2 regions of the Psychrosphaera aquimarina genome follow, and region 2 is predicted to be linked to the other one. Evidence: predicted binding sites of a transcription regulator. Region 2 holds the regulator's gene; the other holds the start of a gene.

Region 1 (8,869 bases), on a different contig from region 2:
AGTACGAGCACCTCGGCGCATCAAATGATAAGTGGCAACACCTGAATCAAAACCACCTGAAATCAAAGACAGAACATCTTCTTGGGTAGGAAGAGGCATACCGCCTAAACCTTTATGATGCGTTTTAATGACTTGAAAACGGTCTTCACGTAATTCAGCTTTAACGGTTATCTCCGGTTTTCTTAAAGAAACTTTAGCCGACTCAACGGCTTGATTTAATCCACCACCGATATAACGCTCTAATTCAGACGAAGTAAAATCATGTGTTCCTGAACGTTTAATACGGACACAAAAAGTTTTACCCTCTATTTCACTTTGCCAATGGCGAGCAACATCTTTAAATGCAGTATCAAAATCAACAAATGGATATTCAACCACTTCATTGTATTGATCGACACCGGGAATACGAGACACCGCGTCTATGATCTCCAGCTCTAATTCACGGGATAAATCAGGTGTCTCAATAACCACATCACTCCAGCGAGCGATTACATGCGCCGACTCATAAATACGCTTAACAATAACGCGTATATTTGACTCTAATAATTTGCTAAAGCGCTTACGTACTGAGCGACTTTTAATGTTTATTTCTGGATGGTATTTTACGATTAATCTCATAACTTCTCATTGGTGTTGTAACCACATTACCAATGTTTGAAAGGATTCAATTGGCATGCAAGTAGGCTAGACCTAAAAATTGGCGAGATTATACACTTGATTGGCGGTGTGGAAAAGCGTAGAGAGAATTAACACCAACTTCAATAACATAGATGGTGTTATAAGAAATAGCTGCAATTAACCACAGCTATTCTTGTACGTTACTCATTCTAATTGGGTCGGACTCCATAGCTTTACCTTGCATGATAGAGATCTCTACCCGACGATTACGTTTACGGTTCACTTCCGAGTCATTTGGAACTAATGGGCGCGTATCCGCATGGCCCGTAATTATTAGTCTAGATTTATCAAAGCCTGGTGCATTAAGCATTTCAATTGCCACCGCCACAGCGCGTTTTGAAGATAATTCCCAATTGCTTGAAAACAATTCATTAGTCACATTTATATCATCCGAATGTCCAGAGACGGTCACTTCACCTGGCACATCATTCAACAAAATAGCGATCTTTCTGACAATAGGTTTAAATTGATTTTGTAAATACGCCGAGCCTGATGGGAAAGCCCCATTTTCACGAATTCGAATTATTATCTGTTGGCCTAACGATTCTAATTCTATCGCGCCATCGATAATTTCTTGTTCAAGTTGTTGAGCCACTTTTTTCATTAACTCATTAACTTCTTCTTGCTCAGCGGCTGCTTCTGATGAACTTTCTGATTCAGATTCTGCGGTTGCAGAACTCATTCCACCACGAAGTTCTGCGGTTTGCTCTTGGCGTCCACCAGCAGATTCATCTTCACCTTCTTCAAACTCTAATACTTGTTGGGTGATCTCTATGGTTTGTTGCTGCAAAATAGGAATAGGGGTTGGATCAGGGCGACCTGGGCGAAACTCTTGGGCAATAACTGAGGTCCCTTTTGGGATATCTTTAACTTCAAGTTTGTTTTGAACACCAAAAGCAAACTTCATTGAGCCCGCTATTTGTTTAAACTTTAATACGTCCATTTCCGCGAAGGATAATAACAATACGAAGAAACACATCAACAATGACATGAGATCGGCGAAGGTTCCCATCCATGCGGGCAGACCTTCGGGAGGACATTTTGGGCATTCTTCTTCAGACATTCTATTCTCAGTTCAGTTTAAGGGGCAACACGTTTAAACAATCGGGACTTGCCCTACTATTCTTCTGTGTTCACTTCACGTTTTGATGCTGGTAAATAGTTACGTAATACACCTTCAATGACTTTTGGATTTTGACCATCTTGAATGCCTAACACACCATCCATGATCAAACTTTGATTTAGTTTTTCTTCTTGTCCGCGTAATCCTAATTTATTCGACATAGGCAATGCGATTACGTTGGCCAAAAAGGCACCGTATAATGTTGTTAACAAAGCAACCGCCATCGCAGGTCCAATTGATTTTGGGTCATCCATGTTTGATAACATAGCAACCAAACCAACCAAAGTTCCTATCATCCCCATCGCTGGACCAATGTCCCCTAAGGTTTTGAAGATACCCGCGCCTAAATCATGACGTTCTGTGGTTAACGATATATCTTTAGATAAGGTGGCACGAACAACATCACCATCATGGCCATCAACTAATAGGTCGACACCTTTTTGTAAAAAATCATTAGAGATTTCAGCTTCTTCTAACGCTAAAAAACCACCTTTTCTGGCAGCATCGGCAAGTTCAACAATTTTTTCGATGAGTTCTTCAGGCGTTTCAATTTTGAATGAGAAGGCTTTACCGGCAATTTTACCTGCGCTGATAAATTGAGTTAATGTGTAGTTTGCTAACAAAACAAAGGTTGACCCACCAAAAACGATAGCAACCGATGGAACATCGATAAACATTCCTAACCCGCCACCCATGATCATTGCCATGACAATGAAACCGATAGCGCCAATTATTCCAACAATCGTTGCGATATCCACTTTTAACTCCTAGTTGTTGGTTGATGTATTACCCGTTAGCTCAAGTCTACAAATAATAAAATATGGTTCGCCAGAAACAGACTCTAACACTTTAATTATCGACAGATTTTCCTGCAACTTAAATATATTCAAACGCTTATATTGTTAACTGGTTAAACTTTAGACCACTTATCTCAATATTAATGGATTCTGATTGAATAAACACCCCTTGTACTGTAATTTACACAGCTAATTTTCAACTGGCGAGCAATTGAATTAAGGTTAACATGACAACCAAAAAATCCGTTTCATTTGAAACTGCAATTAGTGAACTAGAAAACATAGTATCTCAACTTGAGTCCGGTGATCTTGAGCTAGAACAATCTCTAGCGTTATTTGAACGCGGAATAGAATTAACTCGTCTAAGCCAGTCAAAACTGCAAGAAGCAGAGCAAAAAGTGCAAATACTGATGGCCAAACAAGACCAGTTGGAACTGCAACCTTTTGCGGCTAACGAACAAGCGCTTGGTGAAGGTTAACCATGGGGTTACCAGAACAAGATTCATCTAATATTGGATTACAAGACGCGATTGTTCAATATAAAACAAGAATTGAGCAGTTCTTAACACAAGTGTTAAGTGCTGCCACAGTTGATGAAATCATCTTAAAAGAGGCAATGGAATATTCGTTGTTATTAGGCGGCAAGCGCCTTCGCCCATTTTTGGTTTATGCCACGGGCGGATTATTCAAAGCAGACTTGCACGACTTAGATGCGCCAGCCGCTGCATTAGAAGCCATCCATACTTATAGCTTGATCCATGATGATCTTCCAGCGATGGATGATGACGAATTGCGACGAGGCAGTCCAACCTGTCATATCAAATTTGATGAAGCCACTGCAATTTTAGCCGGTGATACCCTGCAGTCTTTTGCATTTAATGTTTTATCTTCACATGATTACCAGCAAGTGACTGCGCCCCAGATTGTAAAGATGTTTAGCTTATTAACCCAAGCCGCAACGGACATGTGTGCTGGACAATCAATTGACTTGCAACAAACCAATACATTAAATACCACTAAATTAGAAACCGATGTTTTATTAATTAATTTAAAAGAAATGCATCGTTTAAAAACAGGTGCCCTGATCAAGTCAGCAGTATTATTGGGTGCCACTTGTGGTAACGCTAACGAACAAGAGATTGAAATTTTAAGTCAATATGCCGATGCTATTGGACTGGCATTTCAAGTTTGGGATGATGTATTAGACATCACTTCAGACACTCTTACCTTAGGTAAACCGCAAGGTTCCGATGTGGCTGCAAATAAAACCACCTATCCTGCGTTGCTTGGGCTTGACGGTGCCAGAATAAAAGCTAAAAATTTAATTACGCAAGCAGTACACGCTTTGCAACAATTACCGTACAATACGCAGCAATTAGAGCAACTCGCTTATTACATCATTGAACGAGACCATTAAGTTCACTTATGACAGTAGACATTTCAAATTACCCGAATTTACAAAAAGCGTTAACCCCTCCGCAGTTACGTAAAGTCCCTCAAGAACAGTTGGGCTTAGTATGCAAAGAGTTACGCGACTATTTATTAAGTTCGGTAAGTAAAAGTTCAGGCCATTTTGCCTCAGGACTTGGCACAGTAGAACTCACTGTTGCGTTACATTACGTATATAACACTCCGTACGACCGAATAATTTGGGATGTAGGTCATCAAGCTTACCCGCACAAAATTATTACCGGCCGAGCCGATCAAATTCATAGTATTCGTCAAAAAGACGGACTTCATCCATTCCCTTGGCGTGAAGAAAGTGAATACGACACGTTAAGTGTGGGTCATTCTTCAACGTCTATTAGTGCGGCATTAGGCATGGCTGTTGGTGCACAAGCGGCCCATAAAGCTGATCCAAGCCAAGACATCAGAAAAGTCTGTGCGGTTATTGGCGATGGTGCTATGACGGCAGGTATGGCTTTTGAAGCGATGAATCATGCAGGTGATATTAAACCGGATATGTTAGTTGTCCTTAATGATAACGACATGTCTATTTCTGAAAACGTAGGTGCGTTAAATAGCCACATGGCTAAACTGCTTTCTGGCAGCCTTTATACTACGTTTAGAGAAAGCAGCAAAAAACTGTTAAGTGGCCTTCCTCCAATCAAAGAATTAGCCGGACGTGCCGAAGAACATTTAAAAGGCATGGTTGTACCAAGTACGATATTTGAAGAACTTGGTTTTAATTATATTGGTCCAATTGACGGGCACGATGTAAAAGGTCTGGTCGATACCCTACGTAACATGCGTAATTTATCTGGCCCACAGTTTTTACATATAGTGACCAAAAAAGGCAAAGGTTATGAACCTGCCGAACAAGATCCAATTAAATACCATGCCGTGCCTAAATTTGATCCGGCGTTAACGTCTTTACCTGCATCTAAAAATAGCCAACCAACTTATTCTAAAATATTTGGGGATTGGTTATGTGATATGGCGGGACAAGATCCTAAATTAATGGCTGTGACACCAGCCATGCGTGAAGGCTCTGGTATGGTTGCCTTTTCTAAACAGTTCCCAGAACAATACTTTGATGTAGCCATTGCAGAACAACATGCCGTTACTTATGCCGCGGGATTAGCCTGTGAAGGATTTAATCCGGTTGTGGCTATCTATTCTAGTTTCTTGCAACGCGCTTATGATCAATTAATCCATGATGTAGCCATCATGAATTTACCTGTATTATTTGCCATTGATAGAGCCGGTATTGTAGGTGCCGACGGTCCAACTCACCAAGGCACATTTGATTTAAGCTTTTTACGTTGCATTCCAAACTTAGTGATTATGACACCAAGCGATGAAAATGAATGTCGTCAAATGTTATACACGGGTCACATATTAGATAAACCAGCTGCGGTTCGATACCCTAGAGGTGTAGGCCGTGGTGTTGAAGCGCAAAAAATTATGGTTGAGCTTGAAATTGGCAAAGCCAATATCGTGTCTGAAACCGCACAAGATAAATTAGTTATTTTAAACTTTGGAACGTTTTTGGCTGAAGCTGAGATTGCCGCTGAACAATTATATGCATCCGTGGTTGATATGCGATTTGTTAAACCAATGGACTTAGCTTTATTAGATAAAGTTGCAGCTCAATACAAGACCATTGTCACTATTGAAGACAATGCCATTGCAGGCGGAGCGGGTTCTGGGGTTAATGAATACCTTAACGCTAAAGGATTTAATAACTCGGTATTAAATATTGGCTTACCTGATCAGTTTATTAAACACGGTACCCAAGAAGAAATTTACCAAGAACTCTTGTTAGATGCTAAAGGGTTACAACAACAGATAGAAACTTTTATTAATCGATAAATGTCATTAATAAGTTGGCTAAACCGTTATTAAACGAGATTAGCCAACTTACTTTTCCTTATTAATCTTACTTCTATGCCTTATCTAACGCTTGGCTAACATCTGCGATGATATCGTCTATATGTTCGATACCCACAGAGATTCTAATAAGGTCAGCGCTGACACCTGCAGAAGCTAACTCTTTTTCGTTTAGCTGACGATGGGTTGTAGAAGCTGGATGACAAGCCAATGATTTAGCATCACCTATATTCACTAAGCGTAAAATCATCCCAAGTGAGTCGATAAATTTTGAACAGGCTTCAATGCCACCTTCAAGTCCAAAACTTAAAATACCAGAGGCTTTGGAATTTGTGATCTCTTTGCATTTTTCATAATACGGGCTTTCTGGCAATGCTGCGTAATTAACCCATTTTACTTTTTTATGTTGTTGTAAGAATGCAGCCAGTTTTTCAGCATTTTCACAATGACGTTCCATTCTCAAACCAAGAGTTTCTAACCCTTGCATAATTTGGAACGCATTCATAGGTGATATAGCAGCGCCTGTATTTCTAAGTGGCACAACACGACAACGTCCAATATAGGCAGCAGCACCTAACGCCTCGGTATATACAACATCATGATAAGAAGGGTCTGGTTGATTTAATACTGGAAAACGGGCTTTATTCGCTACCCAATCAAACTTACCAGAGTCAACTATTGCACCGCCAATGGACGTACCATGTCCACCAATGTATTTAGTCAGAGAATGCACAACTATGTCTGCGCCTAACTCAAATGGGCGGCATAAAAACGGCGTGGCAACCGTATTATCAACAATAAGTGGAACACCATGTTTATGAGCAATTTCAGCTAAACGTTTGATATCAACAATATTGCCAGCAGGGTTGCCTATCGACTCACAAAAGATTGCTTTGGTATTGTCATCAATAGCAGCATCAAAGCCGTCAAAGTCATCACATGACACCATACGTGCTTCAATACCTTGTCTTGGTAAAGAATGAGCAAAGAAGTTATACGTACCGCCATACAGTTGGCTAGTACTAACTATATTATCACCTGATTCACAAATACACTCAATGGCATACGTGATAGCAGCCATTCCTGAAGCAACGCATAATGCGGCGATGCCCCCTTCCATTGCTGCAACCCGTTTCTCTAACACATCGGTGGTTGGGTTCATTATACGCGTGTATATATTGCCCGGTACTTTAAGGTCAAATAAATCAGCTCCATGCTGGGTATTATCAAACGTAAAAGAGGTAGTTTGGTAAATTGGAACTGCTGCTGCTTTAGTTGTTTCTTCTGATTTGTAACCTTCGTGTAAGGCAATGGACTCAAGTTTCATTTTAATTATTCTCCTGTTAATTATGCTCTGTGCACAACAAAGATTAGGTTATTTAGTTAACCTAAAATGTATTCCTTGCGCGCAAAAAAAATGAATTTATATTTTGATTTTGTGAATTAATATTAATCAACTTAACAAGAGTTTATAACAGAAACAATCTGTTTTAACCGTTAACCTATGAGCGTAAAGCTATATCATATGTTCAATGAGTGGCTGTCGCAGATTAAGAGGGTTAGTTAACCAGCAAGATCCGAGGATATTAAGATAAAAGGTGATTATTTTACCCGGACAAGTCATCGCATTTGGGATGGGTTTCATACACTTTTGTGTCGTGTGCCTTCACCAGGGGTGATGAATAAGAGTTTAGTTTTCACTTTGGTTTTTACCGTATGCCAGATATTTTGGGGAATGATAATAACGCTCCCCTCTTCTTCTAAATCAGTACACTCATGACCATCAGGCAAATCTAATATAAAGGTTGCTTTCCCCCTAACAAAACAATGACTTCATCACCATTAGGGTGTATCTCCCAATTCGTCCAATCTTGCTCAAATTCGTGGCATGATACCAACTTATGATCTACAAACTGGTTATAGTTTCTATCTAAGCGCTGATACAAACTTTGGTCACATTTCTCGACAGTTGCTTTTTGGCTTGGACTGATAACAATTACATCTTTATTTAAAGTAGTCTTCATATGGATCTCTGCTATTCACCATGTTATTTAACAATAACTAGTGGTTACTCGTCATCATTTGCTTTTTCCCATCAAAGCCATTAAACAACTGAATGTGGGCTTGCTCGGAAAAACAGTCATCACGTTCTGGATATTGAGAAATCCAATTAATCAACATTTCTAAGTTGGCATCTTGCGCGGCTTTAGATTCATATTTATGCGGCTCCCAAGGTCGTTGTTTTGCATTTTGTATACATGCATCTACCGGCAAATTTAAAAAGATCATTTCGTCAGCTTGCTCTATGACCATTGCTAACAAATCTGCGTAACACCCTTCAATAACCCAGTTTTCATTTTCAGTTATAAAGTTGTGTATGTATTGTTTTGAATCACAAAGCGCCATTCTCATTGGTGGTTTGTCAGGAGACTCAGGTTGTTGCCAAGCAATTGTATCTAAGTCCAAATGTACGGCTTTATTTTTTAAACAATATTTTTTTGCTAGCGTTGATTTACCCGAACCTGAGTTACCAAATATTAAGACTTTACTCATAAAATACGCCTATTTCTCGCTTCTTTCGCTTTGGCTATTAGTTCAGCATGTTCTTGTTTTATCGGCATAACTTTAAGCGGACTAACGTCACTTCCACCGGTATTACCGACAGGCACACCTTTTATTGCCGTTAATAATGCCGCACCAATAATTCTTAATAACTGGCCAAATGTTTCACCTACATTGGCTTGTCGAATCCCCCAAAGCATCATGAGATAATGCACTTTCACATGCCAATAGGTAGATTCTTGACCTAGTACGTGAGCATTCTCTAAATGTGTAAATGCAGTAGCAAACTCACCAATTTTCTGGGCTTGAGTGGCTTTAATGATTTCATCACTGACATAAGGTGCTATGTTTTTCGAAAATTGACTCAATGTATTTT
Region 2 (8,869 bases):
AGTTAGAATGACCCCTAACACATCACCACCATATATTTTTGCGGCGCTACCAAAAGATAAATCAACGCTAGGCTTGTACGTCATTTTGGCTGAATTATCTTCTAATATTTTTATCGTCGCGTTTGGTGCTCGTCCTTCAATCAACATTTGTTTACCGCCAGGCGCTAAATATGCAACCCCAGGTCTTAATACATCGCCATGTTCAGCTTCTTTTACTGAGATCTTACATAACGAATTTAATCGAACCGCAAATGCTGGTGTAAAGGCTGCTGGCATATGCTGTACTAAAATGATGGGTAAATTAAAATTACTTGGTAAACTTGTAAGTACTTTTTGTAATGCTACAGGACCTCCAGTTGAAGTGCCTATCGCTAGTAACTTATAACTTTTGCCTGACGACTTTCTAGCCACATTACTTCGGCTAATCGATGGACGGCCCAAGTTATTTGATAATGACGATGTTGTAGACCTAGCAGATATACCTGAAGTAGGTCTGGATAAACTAGATGTAGGAGTTCTTGTGGAGGTTGAACTGGTCAACGTTGACGAAGGCGCTCTTACAGGTCGTCGCATCATGCCAGAGCGTCGACCTAAGGCATGTACTCTGTCTTGAAGAACCTTGGTCCCTTCTTTTTTATCCTTTGCAATGTCTTCAAACTTTTTAGGTAAAAAGTCTAAAGCACCGGCTTCTAATGCATCTAAAGTCGCTTTAGCACCATCATGAGTCAGTGATGAAAACATGATTATTGGTGTCGGTGACTCTTTCATTATATGACGGACAGCGGTAATACCGTCCATCACCGGCATTTCAATATCCATGGTAACAACATCAGGCCGTAAGGATTTAGTTTTATCAACCGCGTCTTTTCCGTTAACAGCATCACCTACAACCTGTAAATCAGGATGTGCGTTTAATATCTCAGCGACTCTGCGTCTAAAAAATGCTGAGTCATCTACCACCAATACTTTTATAGCCATTTGATATTATATTTAAGCCTTTAATTTAAACGACGGGCGTAATGTTTAAATAAATTTGGTACATCAAAAATCAACGCAATCCCACCATCAGATGTAATGGTTGCTCCCGCCATACCCGGCGTTCCTTGCAACATAGCATCTAATGGTTTAATAACCACTTCTTCTTGACCAATCAATGAGTCCACAACAAAACCAACTTGTTGAGTACCAATTTGCACAACAACAACATGACCTTCTTTTCTATCCGCACTCGATTTTGGATTTTTCACTAACCAGTCTTCAAGATAAAATAATGGGATAGCACGTTCTCTTACCGTTACCGTTTTCTGACCATCGACTATATTCGTTTTAGTTAAGTCTAAATGTATGATCTCATTAACTGTTGATAAAGGTAAGGCAAAAATAAGGTCACCCACCACTACCATCAATGTTGGCAAGATTGCTAATGTTAATGGCACTTTAATTTGTAGTATTGTGCCTTTACCTAATTCTGATTGAATCTCTACTGAGCCATTTAACTGTGTGATCTTTGTTTTCACCACATCCATTCCAACACCACGACCTGAAATCTCTGAAATTTCAGTTTTGGTTGAAAATCCTGGAGCAAAAATTAAGTTATACGCTTCAGTATCTGACAAACGGGCCGCTGAATCAGCATCTAACACCCCTTTATCTATAGCAATTTGTTTCAGCTTTTCTGGGTCCATCCCTTTACCATCATCTTCGATAGTTAAAAGAATGTGATCGCCTTCTTGTGACGCAGAAAGACGTACAGTACCCATTCTCGGTTTACCTGCACCTTCACGGTCATCTGGCATTTCAATACCATGGTCAACTGAGTTTCTCACTAAATGGACCAATGGATCCGCGAGCGCTTCAACCAAGTTTTTATCTAAATCAGTTTCTTCACCAACTAACTCTAACGTGATTTCTTTGTTTAAGCTTCGAGACAAATCCCTTACAACTCTAGGGAAACGTCCAAACACCTTTTTGATAGGCTGCATGCGGGTTTTCATTACCGCACCTTGCAAGTCACCGGTGACAACATCTAAATTTGATATTGCTTTCGTCATTGCTTCATCTGAGCCAAAACTAACACCTAGACTCACTAAACGATTTCGGACAAGTACTAACTCACCCACCATATTCATGATTTCATCTAAACGTTTAGTATCAACCCGGACTGTTGTTTCAGCTTGAGGTGCTGCTTTTTCTTTCACAGGAGCTTTAACAGCAGCAATAGGTGCTGGTGCTGAAGGTTTAGCTGCTGGAGCTGGCACCGGCTTTTTAGGTGGTGTAGGTGCTGGAGCGGCCTGTTCAGGTTCTTTTGGTGTTGGTGAAGGTTTATTACCTTTAGTTGGCGAAGCACCTTTACCATGAAGTTCATCTAATAACGATTCAAATTCGTCGTCACTTATTTCATCACCACCAAAATTAGGTGGTGCGATAGGATCTGGTTCTTTAGACTCAGATTTCGCGTCAACTTTGAATGATCCTTTACCATGAAGTTCATCTAATAAAGCTTCAAAATCATCATCGGAAATATCATCGCCAGAGCCAAAATCTGGCGTAGTTTGAGGAGCAACATCTTCTGTTTTTTCTGGGGTAGATGGTTTGCCATGAAGTTCATCTAATAAAGCTTCAAATTCATCTTCTGAGATTTCATTAATATCGCTACTATCATCTGAAACAGCAGTAGCTTCAGTTGATTCTACCGCAGTAGATTCATCTTCAGATTCTGGTGAACAATAACGATGAAGAGCATGTAATAATTCAGGGTCAGCAGGTGAAGGATCTTCACCAGCTTGTACTTGAGCAAACATTTCATTTACGGTATCAAGCGCTTGCAGAATAACATCCATTAACTCGGCTGTTACTTTGCGCTTTCCCGTTCTGAGAATATCAAACACATTCTCAGCACCGTGACACGCGTCAACTAAATTTGTTAAAGCTAAAAAGCCCGCTCCACCTTTGACAGTGTGAAAGCCTCGGAAAATTGAATTCAATAAACCAGCATTTTCTGGATCGTTTTCCAGTTCTACTAATTCTTCAGATAATAATTCTAATATTTCTGCTGCTTCAATTAAGAAATCTTGTAATATCTCTTGATCCACATCCAAAGCCATGCGGCCGCTCCCTAATCTAAAAGCCTAAACTTGACAACAAGTCGTCCACTTCATCTTGATTTGACACCGCATCTTCACGATTTTCAGCATCGATGATAGGACCTTCTACACCATTGTTATCGGCAGAAAGCTCTTTCTCATTAGCATTATTTGTATCATTCGATGTATTAGCATTTGGTTCGCCGAATACGGTAAGTAGGTGAATTAAACTATCTTCCACATCCTTAACTAATTCGATAACTCGTTTGATTACTTGGCCAGTTAAATCTTGAAAATCCTGGGCCATCATAATTTCAGTCATATGAGTGTGGATCTGAGCTGCATCGACTACAGCCCCTTCCATGAATTCATTAATGCTATAACAAAGAGATTTAAATTCGCCTAACTGAATTTGCCGCTGCATGAGTTTATCCCATTCAGGTTTTAATTCCGTCAGACTAGTATTTATTTTATCAGCCAGTGGCAAACTTGAGTCCACTGCATCCATAGTCTTGTTGGCTGCCTGTTCTGTCAAATTCATGACATAACTCAGTCTTTCTTTTGCGTCTGGAATATCATCCGTAGCCAGATTGGCAATTTTAGGATCAAGTTGAAAATTAGATAATGAATCATGAAGCTGTCGAGTCAATTTTCCAACTTCAGCAAATAATTCTTTATTCTCAGGGCTAGTTGCAGACATGAGTATTTCGTTGGCAGATTGGTCATCACCAGATTCAAGCGCAACAACGAGCGCTTTAGCCTCTTCTAGACTGATCTGCGGAGTTGTCTCTAACGACATATTTAACTCCTAATAAGATTATTCTAGACGTTCGAAAATCTTTTCTAACTTACCTTTGAGGGTAGCTGCTGTAAAAGGTTTAACAATATAACCATTAACACCAGCTTGCGCTGCTGCTACGATTTGTTCCTTTTTCGCTTCTGCGGTTACCATCATAACTGGCATATGTTTTAAGCTATCATCTTTACGTATCTCACGAAGAAGATCGATTCCTTGCATACCAGGCATATTCCAATCTGTTACTACAAAATCAAAATCACCATTTTGTAACATCGGTAATGCGGTACTGCCATCATCAGCTTCCTGTACATTGGTAAAACCAAGGTCACGAAGTAAGTTCTTGATGATTCTTCTCATTGTTGAAAAGTCATCAACAACTAGAATTTTCATGTTCTTATCCAAAGCATCCTCCAGTGAGGTAAATTAGTTGTCTTAATTATTAATTAAAATTAGGAAGTTACAAGTTTTATAACCATTCTTTTAATCTTGAACGCAATCTTATCATAGCTTGACTGTGAATTTGACTAACGCGTGATTCACTTACGTTCAAAACATCCCCAATTTCTCGTAAATTTAATTCGTCATCGTAATACAAAGATAATATCAATGCTTCTCTTTCAGGCAAGTTTTTAATTGCCGAAGAAATTGATTTTTTAAAAGAACTACTTTCAACGCCTACATATGTATCGTCTGCTTCGTAGTCTTCTTTAACTGATATCACATCTTCACTGACGCCCATATCATCGATACCGATGATTTTTCCGGCGTTCGCTTCTTTAAGCATGATGTGGTATTGAGCGAGTGATATATCAAGAGATTCAGCGACTTCAGTATCTTTTACATCTCGGCCTAAGTCAGCTTCTAATGTGGAAATTCTATCTGCAATCATTCTTGCATTTCGGTGAACTGATCTTGGAGTCCAATCACCTTTACGTATTTCATCTAACATAGAACCACGAATTCTAATGCCAGCGTACGTTTCAAAACTTGCACCTTTTGAACCATCAAAGTTTTTTGCTGCTTCTAACAAACCTATCATTCCAGCTTGAATCAAATCATCAACCAAAACACTGTCTGGTAACCTTGCGGCTAAATGATGAGCGATTCTTTTTACTAGAACAGAATGTTTCTCTAATAATTGAGAAATATCTACTTCTTGAGCCTCGTAGGCAGCAACTTTATTGTTCAAAACGTACCTCTCAATTGACCAATTGTTCTAAAAAGAACTCTAAGTTACCTGATGCGTGGGTAGGCACAGGCCAATGATCTATTTTTGTCGCTAAAGTTTTAAATGCTATGGCAGACGGAGAGCGAGGGAAAGCATCAACGATGGCTCTTTGACGACGTACTGCTTTTCTTAAATTTTCATCAAATGGGATAATAGCGGTTAACTCTAAATTAACATCTAAAAACCTATCTGTGACTAAGGTTAACTTTTTAAATAGGTTTTGCCCTTCTTTTAAGGTCCTTACCATGTTGGCAATGACTTTAAATTTGGCAACGCCATGATCTCTATTAAGAATTTTCATTAGTGCGTATGCATCGGTAATCGACGTTGGTTCATCTGTTACGACCACTAATACTTCTTGTGAGGCACGAGAGAATGAGAGTACCATATCTGAAATACCCGCAGCCGTATCTACTATAAATACATCGACTGGCGTTTTCATTTCACTAAATGCGCGTATCAAGCCGGCATGTTGAGATGGTGATAATTCAACCATATCAATTGAACCTGAAGTGGCAGGTACAATTTTCACCCCATGAGGACCTTCAACCAAAATATCGTCTAGTTCGGCTTCACCCGAGAGCACATGAGATAAGTTTTTTCTACTCTTAATCCCAACATGACATCACAGTTGGCAAGACCTAAATCGGCATCTAGTACTAATACACTTTTACCAGTTTGGGCGATTGCAATGGCCGTATTTAGTGAAACACTCGTTTTACCAACACCACCTTTACCACCAGTTACTGCTATTACTTTTGTTTTTTTCATCAAAGACATATATCTCAAGCCACTAGCCTGATCAGAACAGGTTTTATCAATCATACATGCCAACAGCTCTTGGCACTACCTTATTATGTTTCTTTCTAACTTTTTGTTTTAACTCAAACAATTGATTAGCTTTGTGCACAATTTTTTCACTATTTGCAACTCTTATATCTTCTGGCACTCTCTGACCGTTGGTTAAATAACCAATTGGTAACCGATTATGTATCGCAACACTCATTAATTCACCTAAACTAAGTGACTCATCTATCTTAGTAAAAATACAGCCAGAAAGTGGTATTGTTTTAAAATGTTGAACACTTTCTTGTAATACGCTCATTTGTGACGTTGCTGATAAAACTAAATAATTCTTAATATTAACTCTAGATTTGGTTAATAAATGATTTAGCTTTTGTGTTAATTTCAAATCTCTTTGACTCATACCTGCGGTATCAATCAATATTAATTTTTTGTTGCGTAACTGATAGATAGCATCAGATAATTCTTCCGTGTTTTTTGCTTGTTTTAAAGGGCAACCTAATATTTTTGCATACGTTGCTAATTGCTCTAACGCACCAATTCTAAAGCTGTCTGTTGTAATCAGGCCAACTTTATCTGCACCATGAATTTGTGCATACCTTGCAGCTAATTTAGCAATTGTCGTTGTTTTGCCAACTCCAGTTGGGCCAACAAGTGAATACACACCACCACGAGTAATGATCTCATTGGTTGTCGTATCTAACTGCTCAGTCAACAAAGTTAACATATGTTGCCAAGCATTTTCTTGAACTAGATCATCTGATAAGAAATGAGTTAAGTGTTCTGAAACTTTTTTAGATAACCCCATATCTTTTAATTTTGAGATTAACATGGCTTTTAACGGTGATTTTCTTTCAACATCTTGCCACATTAACTCTGAAACTTGATGCTCCAATAATTCTTTTATTGAACTCATTTCTGACTTTAAGCATGCTAACTCGCTGTTAAAGTCGGCATCAACTACATTACCCACCATCTCTTGATGTAAACCGCTTGCTTGATGTTCATCATCCAGATCAGAGTTGTTAATGGTAGTTTCTTTTGTTGAATACTGCTGATTATTTGTCTCTTCAACTGTGGTTCTCGCCTTTGACAACCATTGTTCAAACTCAGATTCAGCTTGTTGAGATAATACTTGTGTTGCGCGTTCGGATTTTTGACGGTTACTTAATTCTGTAGATTTTATAGACGGCGTATTAGGCGCTGAGACTTTTTTATCTTGCGCTGGGCTTTGTCTGTTTAACAACTCAGCCAGCGAAGAAGCTATTCTTTTTTCGCCTTCAGATTCTTCAACGATACCACTGTATGCTGACATAGCTTGCATTGGCTTTTGAGTAATGGATTGTGCGATTTCTTGTGCACTCTCGACTACTGATTCGTTATCAACGGCAGCCACAATCTCTATGCCTGATGCCGTCTTTTTATTCGACATAATGACAGCGTCAGGACCTAACTCTTCCTTTACTTGGTTTAGAGCGGTTCTCATATCTTTTGCATAATAACGTTTAATTTTCACTTTCGATCTCCGTCAAGAATATGGCATTACCCAACTGAACTGACTATTTTAATTTGTTTCTCTTCTGGAATTTCTTGATAAGACAAGATAACCATGCCAGGGATGCTGTGTTTAATGAATCTAGATAACACGCTTCGTAACATCCCAGACGTTAGTAAAATTGATGGTTCGCCTGATAACTCTTGAGTTCTATGGGCTTCAGATAACGAAGTTTGTAATCGTTCTGCTAACCCAGGTTCAATGCCCGCACCATCATTTCCAGCTGACTGCATAGACTGTTGCAACATCTGTTCCAACTCAGGTACTAATGTAATTACTGGAATTTCAGTGGATGAACCGGTCGCATCTTGGACAATAAAACGACGTAACGATATTCTACACGCTGCAGTTAATACATCAGAGTCTTGGCTCTTAGGTGCATACTCTACTAAGGTTTGTAATATTGAGCGCATGTCACGAACTGGAACGCCCTCATTTAATAGATTCTGTAATACTTTAGTCACCACAGACAAAGACAGCATCTCTGGTACTAAGCCATCTACCAATTTAGGGTAATTTTTGCTGATCATCTCTAATAGGTTTTGAGTTTCTTCGTGACCAATTAATTGTGAAGCATTGTTGGTTAACAATTGACTAATATGCGTTGCTACAACCGTTGCTGCGTCAACGACTGTGTAACCTAAAGATTGTGCTTTCTCACGATTACTAGAGTCAATCCACACGGCTTCTAAACCAAATGCAGGATCGATAGTTTCAATACCTTCAACTTTGCCAAATACTTGACCAGGGTTAATCGCCAGATCTCGGTCATGTCTAATTTCAGCTTCACCAATGGTGACGCCCATTAACGTAATACGGTAGGTGTTTGGGTCCAAATCTAAGTTGTCTCTGATATGAACAGCTGGGATTAAGAAACCAAACTCTTGGCTTAATTTACGTCTAACGCCTTTAACACGAGATAACAGTTCACCACCTTGGCTTTTATCGACAAGTGGAATCAACCGGTAACCCACTTCAAGACCAATCGTATCTACATGTGAAACATCATCCCAACTTACATCTTTATTCTCTGTCGCTTCGTTAGGATCAACCGCATCTTCTTCTTGGTCTTTTATTTTCTTAAGTGCTAAGTCCGCCGTCGCCTTAGCTGTCAAATATCCACCACCTAACAGTAAACCGCCAAAAATCAAAAACGTTGTATGCGGCATGCCTGGTACTAAACCCATCATGGTTAAAATGCCACCAGCAACATATAGTACTTTTTCAACACCTAACTGAGTATGAAACTGAGTGCCCATTTCTTCATCGGTATTTTGTCTTGTTACAACAATGGCCGTACCAATTGATAATAAAAGACCAGGGATTTGAGCAACTAAGCCATCACCAATGGTTAAAATGGTATAAATTTCTACGGCTTCGCCAAACAACAAGTCATGTTG

Evidence for each region. Region 2 encodes FliA, which starts transcription of late flagellar genes. Its sites were predicted from a motif close to CTAAAGNTNNNNNNNNNNNNGCCGATA; they were not measured.
Region 1: a site for FliA is predicted at 2,656-2,682, ahead of pomA (flagellar motor protein PomA). Genes of this name have one in related genera too.

The regions. Positions count from the first base shown of each region.
Region 1 covers NZ_JAWCUA010000010.1:724,006-732,874, reverse strand. Annotated here, with positions in the region: gene thiI (tRNA uracil 4-sulfurtransferase ThiI) at 1-618, opposite strand, end outside; gene RT723_RS15345 (flagellar motor protein MotB) at 806-1,741, opposite strand; gene pomA (flagellar motor protein PomA) at 1,798-2,559, opposite strand; gene xseB (exodeoxyribonuclease VII small subunit) at 2,826-3,077, shown strand; gene ispA ((2E,6E)-farnesyl diphosphate synthase) at 3,080-4,015, shown strand; gene dxs (1-deoxy-D-xylulose-5-phosphate synthase) at 4,024-5,913, shown strand; gene RT723_RS15320 (O-acetylhomoserine aminocarboxypropyltransferase/cysteine synthase family protein) at 5,987-7,258, opposite strand; gene RT723_RS15315 (hypothetical protein) at 7,725-7,955, opposite strand; gene RT723_RS15310 (AAA family ATPase) at 7,993-8,484, opposite strand; gene RT723_RS15305 (DUF3703 domain-containing protein) at 8,481-8,861, opposite strand.
Region 2 covers NZ_JAWCUA010000007.1:172,205-181,073, forward strand. Annotated here, with positions in the region: gene RT723_RS07410 (protein-glutamate methylesterase/protein-glutamine glutaminase) at 1-978, opposite strand, end outside; gene RT723_RS07415 (chemotaxis protein CheA) at 999-3,104, opposite strand; gene RT723_RS07420 (protein phosphatase CheZ) at 3,121-3,882, opposite strand; gene cheY (chemotaxis response regulator CheY) at 3,901-4,284, opposite strand; gene RT723_RS07430 (RNA polymerase sigma factor FliA) at 4,349-5,071, opposite strand; partial or broken gene RT723_RS07435 (MinD/ParA family protein) at 5,082-5,935, opposite strand; gene flhF (flagellar biosynthesis GTPase FlhF) at 5,928-7,430, opposite strand; gene flhA (flagellar biosynthesis protein FlhA) at 7,457-8,869, opposite strand, start outside.